One region of the Paenibacillus sp. JJ1722 genome, then DNA from elsewhere that is predicted to be linked to it. Evidence: riboswitches for the same ligand, from Rfam matches in the RefSeq annotation. Region 1 holds a riboswitch; each other region holds the start of a gene.
The links. Region 1 has a riboswitch for glycine ahead of ACM1ND_RS20800 (alanine/glycine:cation symporter family protein). Riboswitches for the same ligand answer to the same signal wherever they lie in the genome.
Positions count from the first base shown of each region.

Region 2: linked by a shared signal. The riboswitch ahead of sdaAB (L-serine ammonia-lyase, iron-sulfur-dependent subunit beta) and the one ahead of ACM1ND_RS20800 (alanine/glycine:cation symporter family protein) in region 1 are both predicted to bind glycine.
Region 3: linked by a shared signal. The riboswitch ahead of gcvT (glycine cleavage system aminomethyltransferase GcvT) and the one ahead of ACM1ND_RS20800 (alanine/glycine:cation symporter family protein) in region 1 are both predicted to bind glycine.

Region 1 covers NZ_CP182500.1:4,692,102-4,695,382, reverse strand. Annotated here, with positions in the region: gene ACM1ND_RS20805 (glycoside hydrolase family 1 protein) at 1-1,050, shown strand, start outside; glycine riboswitch at 1,315-1,409, shown strand; gene ACM1ND_RS20800 (alanine/glycine:cation symporter family protein) at 1,569-2,987, shown strand; gene ACM1ND_RS20795 (iron-containing alcohol dehydrogenase) at 3,045-3,281, opposite strand, start outside.
Region 2 covers NZ_CP182500.1:413,718-416,998, reverse strand. Annotated here, with positions in the region: gene ACM1ND_RS01815 (DUF6359 domain-containing protein) at 1-1,193, opposite strand, end outside; glycine riboswitch at 1,408-1,523, shown strand; gene sdaAB (L-serine ammonia-lyase, iron-sulfur-dependent subunit beta) at 1,735-2,424, shown strand; gene sdaAA (L-serine ammonia-lyase, iron-sulfur-dependent, subunit alpha) at 2,414-3,281, shown strand, end outside.
Region 3 covers NZ_CP182500.1:4,519,024-4,522,304, reverse strand. Annotated here, with positions in the region: gene gcvPA (aminomethyl-transferring glycine dehydrogenase subunit GcvPA) at 1-99, opposite strand, end outside; gene gcvT (glycine cleavage system aminomethyltransferase GcvT) at 228-1,328, opposite strand; glycine riboswitch at 1,506-1,697, opposite strand; gene gcvH (glycine cleavage system protein GcvH) at 1,998-2,396, shown strand; gene ACM1ND_RS20005 (PTS mannitol transporter subunit IICB) at 2,774-3,281, shown strand, end outside.

The sequences.
Region 1 (3,281 bases):
GGTATTGAACCGCTGGTAACATTGTCACATTATGAGACACCGCTGGGTTTGACTCAGAAGTATAATGGCTGGCTGGGTCGTGAAGTTATACAGCACTACGTAAATTATGCCGAAACTGTGTTCACGCGTTATAAGGATAAAGTAAAATACTGGCTGACCTTTAATGAAATCAATGTAATGACCATGAGTCCGTTTACCGGTGGCGGGGTGGTCATTGACCGCGTAGAAAACAAGCAGCAAGCGATATATCAAGCACTGCATCATCAATTTGTAGCTAGTGCACTGGCGACAAAACGAGGACATGAGATCATCCCGGGCTCTCAAATCGGCTGTATGCTGGCTCGTTTGGAAAGCTACCCACATACGTGTAATCCAGAGGATATACTGAAAGCCCAGCATGAAAATCAGATGAACCTGTTCTTTACGGATGTGCATGCCCGTGGGGAATATTCCAACTACATGAATCGTTATTTTGAAGAAAATAATGTTGTTATACACACAGAACCAGGCGATGCCGAAATTTTAAAAAATAACACGGTCGATTATATCTCATTCAGCTACTACATGACCTTGACCGTATCTGCAGGTCCAGAAGGCGAAAAAGCAGCAGGAAACCTGATTGGCGGCGTGAAAAATCCATATTTACAGTCCTCTGACTGGGGATGGCAGATCGATCCGATCGGCCTGCGTGTTACGCTGAACACGTTTTATGACCGCTACCAAAAGCCGCTGTTCATCGTGGAAAATGGTTTGGGTGCGTATGATAAGGTGGAAGAAGACGGCTCTGTGCATGATACGTATCGCATTGATTACTTGCGTCAGCATATTGTCCAAATGAAGGAAGCGATTGCCGACGGTGTTGATCTGATTGGTTACACCAGCTGGGGTCCTATCGACCTTGTGAGCATGTCTACTTCCGAAATGTCCAAGCGCTACGGATTTATTTACGTTGATCTGGATGATGACGGTAACGGAACGCTCAAACGCTCCAAAAAGGACTCATTTAACTGGTATAAAAATGTGATAGCAACCAATGGTGAAGAATTGTAATTCCAAATTTTCTCGGGCGGGTATAGCAGAGGACATCCTAAGGATGCAATCTGCTGTACCCGCTTTTTTTGATAGACATAATAATAATGTTTCAGAGGGCTTCACAAACTTTTCACTTGTAATAAGCTGAAAGTTTTCTGTATAATAAATAAAAATTTCATATGTCTGGTTGATGTTTGCGGGAGATGGAACGAAAGTTCCGACCGAAGGGGCAAAACTCTCAGGTGCTTAGGCTGATTACAGCAACAAGCGGGGACCGTAAACGGACAGAACTCTGGAGAGACCCTTAATTGGGCGCCGAAGGTGCACCGCAGAGAACATCTGCTTAAACTCTCAGGCAAAAGGACAGAGACGCGAATAACCTGTGACAGGGAATGCCCTAGGCTTTTTTATAAGCTATTAGAGGCAGAAACCTGCGCAAGATGGTTGTATTTTTTCGTGCCTTTAACCTCTCCAGGAGTCGAATCAGCGGATTTGACTCTTTTTTGTTTTCTAATATGCTGGAGGAGCGGGTTGAAATGAATTTGGTACATGTGTTAGAAGCGATTAGCAGTTGGATATGGGGGGCGCCTCTCATCATTCTTGTCATGGGAACGGGGTTGTGGCTGACCATACGTTTGAAGATGCTGCAGGTATTCCGCCTGCCCCTGGCGATCAAGCTGATCGGTAAGGCCCCGAATGAAGGCAGCGGGGATGTAAGTAGTTTTGCGGCTTTGAGTACAGCGTTGGCGGCTACAGTTGGCACAGGAAGTATTGTCGGCGTAGCGACAGCCATTAAGCTGGGCGGGCCGGGTGCCTTGTTCTGGATGGTCGTTGCAGCCTTTTTTGGGATGGCGACGAAATATGCGGAAGGTGTACTTGCGGTAAAATACCGGGTGAAGGATCGGAATGGGCAATTTTCCGGCGGCCCGATGTATTATATTGAGAAAGGTCTGGGACGCCGTTTTAAACCGCTGGCGATGCTGTTTGCTTTTTCGGGCATGCTGGTAGCGTTGTTCGGGATTGGAACGTTTCCGCAGGTCAAAGCGATTGTATCTTCGACCGAAAACAGTTTTGGCGTTCCGCCCATTGTAACGGCACTGATTATTGCTATCCTTACAGGACTTGTTACTATTGGAGGACTCAAAAGCATTGCCAAGGTATCGACGAAGGTCGTTCCTTTTAAAACAGGCTTGTACGTACTGATCTGTCTCATCGTACTGATTCGGTTTGCTGACCAACTACCTGCCGCAATTGCGCTGGTGCTCCATTCGGCATTTTCAACTACATCTGCAACGGGCGGATTTGCCGGAGCTACGATTATGCTGGCGATGCGAAGTGGGGTAGCCAGAGGTATTTTTGCCAATGAGGCCGGATTGGGAAGCGCACCGATTGCAGCCGCAGCTGCCAAAACCAAATGGCCTGCGGAGCAAGGGCTAATTTCCATGACAGGCGTGTTTATTGATACGATGGTTATTTGTGTGATGACCGGGTTGACGCTACTGGTTAGTGGTGTGTGGAGCGGGCCTACCGATGCGGGCCTGATGACTCAGCAAGCATTTTCCAGCGCATTCCCGCTGGGGGCAGAACTGCTCACAATCATTCTGATTATGTTTGCGTTCACCACCATGCTCGGCTGGAACTATTACGGGGAACGCTGTGTTGAATATTTGCTTGGGGTCAAGTGGATTAAGCCATACCGCTATCTGTTCATCCTACTGGTTGCCGGGGGCGCGTTCATTAAACTGGATGCGATTTGGCTGCTGGCAGATATCTTTAACGCAATGATGGCTTTCCCGAACCTGATTGCCCTGCTCGGCTTATCAGGAATTGTAGTCGCAGAAACCCGAACCTATATGGATTCTCTGAATTCTAGTAAGAAAAAGGGCATTCTTGCAGGTGCCAGTGTAGGGGCAGCTATCCAAGTAGAAGAAAAAGGACAAACGGTTAATTCATAAATTCCAAAAGGGAGTGCCCTCAGTCATCACAGGCTTGAGGACACTCCCTTTTGAATGTTATAACGATGCGTGCAAAATAGCTGAAATATCTTCTTGGTTCAGCTTTTTATAATTACCGAAGCCTCCGTATTCCATTTCACGGGCTGCAATGTTTGCGACTTTTTCCAATTGCTCATCATTAATATTGTAATCGGCCAGGGTGGAAGGGGCACCGAGACTTGTCCAGAATGCACTCAGGCGATCAATCCCCTCCAAAGCAATTTCCTTATCCGTTTTACCAGTGGTATCTAAATC
Region 2 (3,281 bases), 1.8 Mb from region 1:
TTATAAACTCCCTGGTCTACCGCATTACCCCATTTTTTCGTGCCTGAAGGGATATAAGCAATGCCTTTAGCCTTGGTAGGATCAATAATAGCCAGCGTAGATCCTGCATGCATTGCAATCGAGCGCACACCCTTGGTAATGCCGAAAGATTGATCTGCGGCTACAATTTCGGTAGCATTCACATCACCCAGCGCATTGTAACGGAAACGAACGCCAAAGTTGGCCGCCAGCCAATCGGAGCTTGTTAATCCTTGCATCGCCGGTGATGCAGCTTCTTCTGCAGTCATGCCCTTGGCCGGATTAGTATAGGCTCCACGACGGTAACCATTCATAACCTCGGAGGAATCCCAACGGTTTTTGTTACGGTCCGCATTATAATGATCGGAGATGAAGAAGACGCTCCCCCCGCTATTCACGTATTGCAGCAGGGCAGCCTGCTCGGATGCCTTAAAGGCAACATTCGCTTCACCAATAATGAACACATCATATTGGCGCAGCTTGTCATATGTTATGGCCTGCTCTCCATAAGTAAAAGGAATGGGACGATTCAATTGGTCTACCGTAAAGCCTACATTACGCAGTCCATTGGCAAAGTCGGAGAAGGCGCCTTCAATGACCCAATCTGCTGCACCAGCGGTCTGTGCGTGCGTATTATCGAACAGCACCTTTTTGCCTTTTCCATCCGGCAGTGTAGTACCGGGTTGACCCGGGTTGCCAGGTTCGCCTGGTTCCCCCGGCTCGCTTCCGCTCACCAGTTCAACAGCACTTGGACTTTTCACTCCACCAAAATTATTGTAGGCGCCGAGTGTACCCGTCACACGAATTTTGCTGCCGATCAGCTCAGGATGGCCTGATAGCCCATATTGCCCTCTGTACGCTGAAGTCAGCTGTACATCCAACAGATTAGACGTATTACGTTCATTTGCCTGATCGGCAATCAGTACGTTAAAATCATTCGCGAACGGGGAAGAAAAGTTAGCCGTTTTCGATCCGGTAGCATGTCCGACGATGTAACCTTCCACCGTCACCGTACCTCCACTGCTTTGGCGCTGAAGTGCTTCGGCTACTGTCAATGCTCCCTCCGCCTTGACCTGACCGAATGGAACGAAGATCCCAATCAGCAGTGATACGATCGCTGCTAGATGCAACATCCCTTTTAAGCGTGAACCTGTGAATCGCAAGCCTTTTACCATACGTCAATATCCCTCCTATGATTTCCATAAATATACTTGTCCTTTATCAGATTAGCCGCCAATCTTCTAATTCCTTCCTGGTTTCATCCATAATTATGTAAATTTTAATCTTTTTTATTGGAAACGCACCTGTTTATGTAAAAATTAAACCTGTGATTGACACCGAGCACGGCATACATTACGCTAAGGAAGACATGTAGAACGGTATACGCGAATGAAGATGACGGGAGAGTCTGTCCAGGGAGCCTACACTCTGGCGGCACCGAAGGAGCAAGACGTCAGCACCCGGCTGACGGATAATCTCTCAGGTCCATGTATCGTCATCTGACGCAACTCTGGAGAGAGCGCAAGCCACCCAAGGGGTAAGGCGGTAAGAACACCGCACGAAACTCTCAGGTAACGAGGACAGAGATAAGGGAAACTTCCTTATCCTGTCCTTTTTTGTGCTCACATTGTGCGTCAGCATTAGGAACCGTCATAACCGCGCAAAGACGCGGAAATACCATATAGTATGGTATTAGAACATACAGGGGGCCACACCATGCGTTTCAAAGATGTATTTTCTATTATCGGTCCGGCCATGACCGGACCTTCCAGTTCACACACCGCAGGCGCGGTGCGGCTCGCACGCGTTGCCCGGCACTGGCTCGGGACGCAGCCTGACCGTGCCCGCATGACGCTGTACGGCTCCTTTGCCGACACGTATAAAGGACACGGTACAGACCTGGCGCTCATCGCAGGGCTGCTTAATTACGATACGGACGATCACCGGATTCCGGATGCCGAGCAATGGGCAGAGCAAGCCGGGATGGCCGTGGAATTCGCCGTCAGCGGACTCCCCGCGCCACATCCGAACACTGTCCGTTTCGAGCTGTGGAAGGGCGAGGATCAGCGCACACTGTTGGGCTCCTCCATCGGCGGCGGCAGCATCCATGTCCAGCAGCTCAACGAATTCCGGGTCAATCTGACCGGGGAGCTGCCTACGCTGGTGCTTCTCCACTCGGATAAGCCCGGTACATTGGGCGCGATAACTTCAGCGCTGGGCGCGGCCCACATTAACATTGCCTATATGCACGTAGATCGCAAAGGCCGGGATGGTGAAGCACTCACCGCCATTGAAACGGACAGTTCTGCTCCAGCTGAACTGATTGCGGAACTGCGTTCTTTACCTCATATGTATGAAATTAAGATGATTAATTTGAAAAAAGGAGCTGAATCCGATGCGGTTTAGCCATCTGCATGAAATCAGCGCTTTATGCGCTGAAGAATCCACCACAATTGGCCGTTTGATGATTCAAGAGCAGGTACAAGAGACGAATACAACGGAGGAAGAAATCTTTCGCCAAATGTCTGATTATTATGAAGTCATGAAGGAAGCCGTTCATCGCGGTCAGACACAAGACACCGTATCCCGCAGTGGATTGACGGGCGGTGACGGCAAGCGCCTAGCCGAGTATCTGCGGTCAGGGGAAACCTGCTCCGGCGATGCCTCCGCGCTGGCCATGGCTTATGCCCTCTCTGTGTCGGAGGTAAATGCATCCATGGGTCGTATTGTCGCCACGCCTACCGCAGGCTCATGTGGGGTTATCCCTGGTGTGTTCATCAGTGCGCAGGAGCGGTTCGGCTGGGATGATGAGCATATGGTGAACGGCCTGTTCGCCGCTGGAGCCATTGGCTACGTGATCGCCAACAACTCCTTCATTTCTGGCGCGGAGGGAGGCTGTCAGGCTGAGATTGGTTCAGCTATCGGGATGGCTGCTGGCGCTATGGTCGAGCTGCGTGGTGGTACGCCTGAACAGGCTGTTCACGCCGTGGGCCTCGCTCTTAAGAACACGCTCGGCCTGATTTGCGATCCCGTCGCCGGACTCGTGGAGATTCCGTGCATCGTGCGCAACGGGCTGGGAGCCGTGACTGCGCTTGCCGCAGCGGATATGGCTTTGGCGGGTGTGCGCAGCGCTATTCCGTCTGACGAAGTCATTGACGTGATGCTTGAAGTCGGCAGTGCGATGCCGTCGAAGCACCGCGAGACCGCCAAAGGCGGCTTGGCCCAGACGCCGACTGGCAAGCGTTTGACTGAATCACTTACAC
Region 3 (3,281 bases), 170 kb from region 1:
AATGTCACTGAATAAATCATCAATAGATGATACACCCACCACACGCAGCATTTCGGTTTGATCCTGTTCAGTCATAGGGAGATAACGATGCTGCTTCATAGGTTCTGACTCCTTTCGAAAAGCAAGATTTTAGATCGTAAATTAGCTAATAAAAAAGTGTGTGAGATGAAAAACCCAGAAGTTCATATCTGACATATTTGCTTTATAGAAATAAAAAGAGTTTAAGATCAGCGCGGGCGTTTATAAAAGGGTGCTGCCACCACCTCGGCACGCAGGCGTTTGCCACGAATCTCAACCTCCAACGGTGTGGAGAGGGCGCTAAAACGACTGTCCACCAAGGCGAGGCCCAGATTACGCTTCAAGGTGGGCGACTGAGTCCCCGTTGTGACCTCACCAATGTGTTGTCCTTCTGCGAATACCGGGTAATGGGCGCGTGGGATACCGCGATCAATCATTTCCAGCCCGATCAATTTGCGAGGAATCCCTTGTTCTTTCTGACGTTGCAGTGCTTCTCTACCGATAAAATCTCCTTTATTCAGCTTGACGAAGAAACCTAGACCAGCTTCGAGTGGCGAAATCGTGGCAGATAACTCCTGACCATATAGCGGCAACCGTGCCTCAAAGCGTAGTGTATCCCGAGCACCAAGTCCAGCGGGAATCAGCCCATACGACTCACCGGAACGAAGCAAACCCTCCCATACGGCTGGTGCTTCCGCAGCAGGTATATAAAATTCAAAACCGTCTTCGCCCGTATATCCGGTTCGTGAGACAAGTGCTTTTGCTCCGAACAATGGCACATTCTCATGGAAGCGGAAAGATGCCAGATTCGTAATGTCCGTATCTGCCACGGCTGCGGCAATACGTGCTGCCTCCGGTCCTTGCAACGCTAGCAATGCTATCGCATCAGACACATTCTCCATGTGAACGGATGCAGGCATATGGCGAATTAGCCAATCCCAATCCTTATCGATGTTGGATGCGTTCACAACGAGCATGTAGCGTTCCGGTCCTTTGCAGTAAACAAGTAGGTCGTCTACTACCCCTCCATCGGGGTAACACAGGAGTGAATATTGTGCCTGACCTGGTTCCAACTGGCTGACATCATTCGTGGTCACCCTTTGCAGAAAAGCTTCGGCTTCTTTGCCTTCAACCAAAAATTCGCCCATATGCGATACATCGAATAAACCCGCACGTTGCCGGACGGCCTCATGCTCCTTTTGAATGCCGCTAAACTGAACCGGGAGCTCCCAGCCGCCAAAGTCAATACAACGAACCCCAGACTGCGTCCCGTAGGACGAATATAGCGGTGTTTTTCGCAAATTAGTCATTATTCCACTCCTATCCGGTGTGATCGGCTAAACAAAAAAGACAGGCCGAAAAAAACGTATAGACGGCAGTCTACACTCTTTTTTTCAGCTCTGTCCTTGATACCAGAAAGTTACCCCGGTATGTACCGGGTTTCCCCTTGGGTGATCCGCTCCAATAGCGAATGCTCTCCAGAGATGCGTCCGGCAGAGGTCCTTTTGCCTGAGAGATTCACCTGCAATGCAGGTTTACTCCTTCGGCGCTACCTTCGGGATCAACGGTATATTACCTGGCTTTGCAGATAACAACTTGATCCGATTCGCGTGCACTTATGTCTCACAAGCGGCAACAGCTATGCGAATCTTTTTGGCAGTCTCTCCCTCCGCGTTCATCCGCGTTTGCAGTTGTCGGGGTGTTTCCCAAAGCATTTGCTATAACCCATTAATACGCAAATTCATTCAAAATGTCAATAAAAATGTCATCAAAAACAATAGAAAAAACATTTAATATATAAATAAGGATATGTAAGCGTTTGTTATAAGCTATCATATTTTTATATAGTACGCTATATGAGGTGATATGAAGTATTTTTGTTAGTATTATTGACATGAGTGTTCTTGTTGTCATAATCTTAACCTGTCTAGTACAGTGAGCAAAAGCGATTTTATTCATATGGAAGTGAGGGGAACAGAATGGGTGAAGTAAAGCAGCAACTTTGGTATACAGACGAACATGAGTGGGTTCAGCGGACAGAGAATGGAACGGTACGAATTGGTATTACAGACTTTGCACAGCATCAACTGGGTGATATTGTTTTTGTAGAATTACCTGAGGCGGGAGCAACGATTGAGCAGGGAGCGGAGATCGGTACGATTGAATCGGTGAAGACAGTATCCGACCTTTTTGCTCCGGTGACGGGAACCATACTAAAAGTGAATGAAACGCTGGAAAGTACACCTGAGCTAGTGAATGAATCTCCCTATGAAAAAGGTTGGATGATCGAAGTAGAGATGGATAAAGATGTGGAGGAAGCCTTGGGCAAGCTACTGTCTGCGGATCAGTATGAGCAGTTGATTTCCGATGAGCAATAATGGAGCATTGTAGTATGGAGTAAGAGGGTTATTTGTCTGCTCGATTTTTGTATAAAATAGTCGCTATGATTTGACGTAGCGGCTATTTTTTTGTCTTTTTGCAAACGTAATTACGTGTTTTATTCTGATTTAGAGGGTTGTCCCCATATAAGAATCATACATAATCCAGCACGGTTTTTCGACTAATTTCTATAGCTACAGGTCATATTAAGAAGAATTATGCAGGTATAATACCTTCCCGGATAATTTAAATTTAAATGTTGTCATCAACGTTCATGACGAAAGTACGTTTTCATTTCGTTGATGAAGATAGCGCTGTCATTTAGTATGAATTTTAAGAAAAGGTAGTGATGCTTACCTACAAGGAGGATTTGAATATGAGTACATTGGACGCAAAGCCAAGTTCAAAAGGAGGCACTCGTGTCGCCGTACAGCGTTTTGGCCGTTTTCTTAGCGGTATGGTTATGCCCAATATGGGAGCATTTATTGCGTGGGGGCTGATTACGGCACTCTTTATTCCGACCGGATGGTTCCCGAATGAAGGTTTTGCACAATTGGTTGACCCGATGAAAAATTATTTGTTGCCGTTACTGATCGGTTATACAGGGGGCACGATGATTCACGGACAGCGTGGAGGTGTGATTGGTGCCATTATGACGATGGGTGTCATAGTGGGAGCCGATATCCCGATGTTCCTGGGCGCGATGGTAGCTGGTCCGCTGGCTGCGTGGATATTGAAGAAGTTCGACAAGGCCATTGAAGGCAAAGTCAGATCAGGCTTTGAAATGCTGGTCAATAACTTTTCGGCCGGAATTATCGGTGCCATTCTAGCGCTGCTTGCCCATGTGGCGATTGGCCCGATTGTACAAATGATCAGTCAAGTGT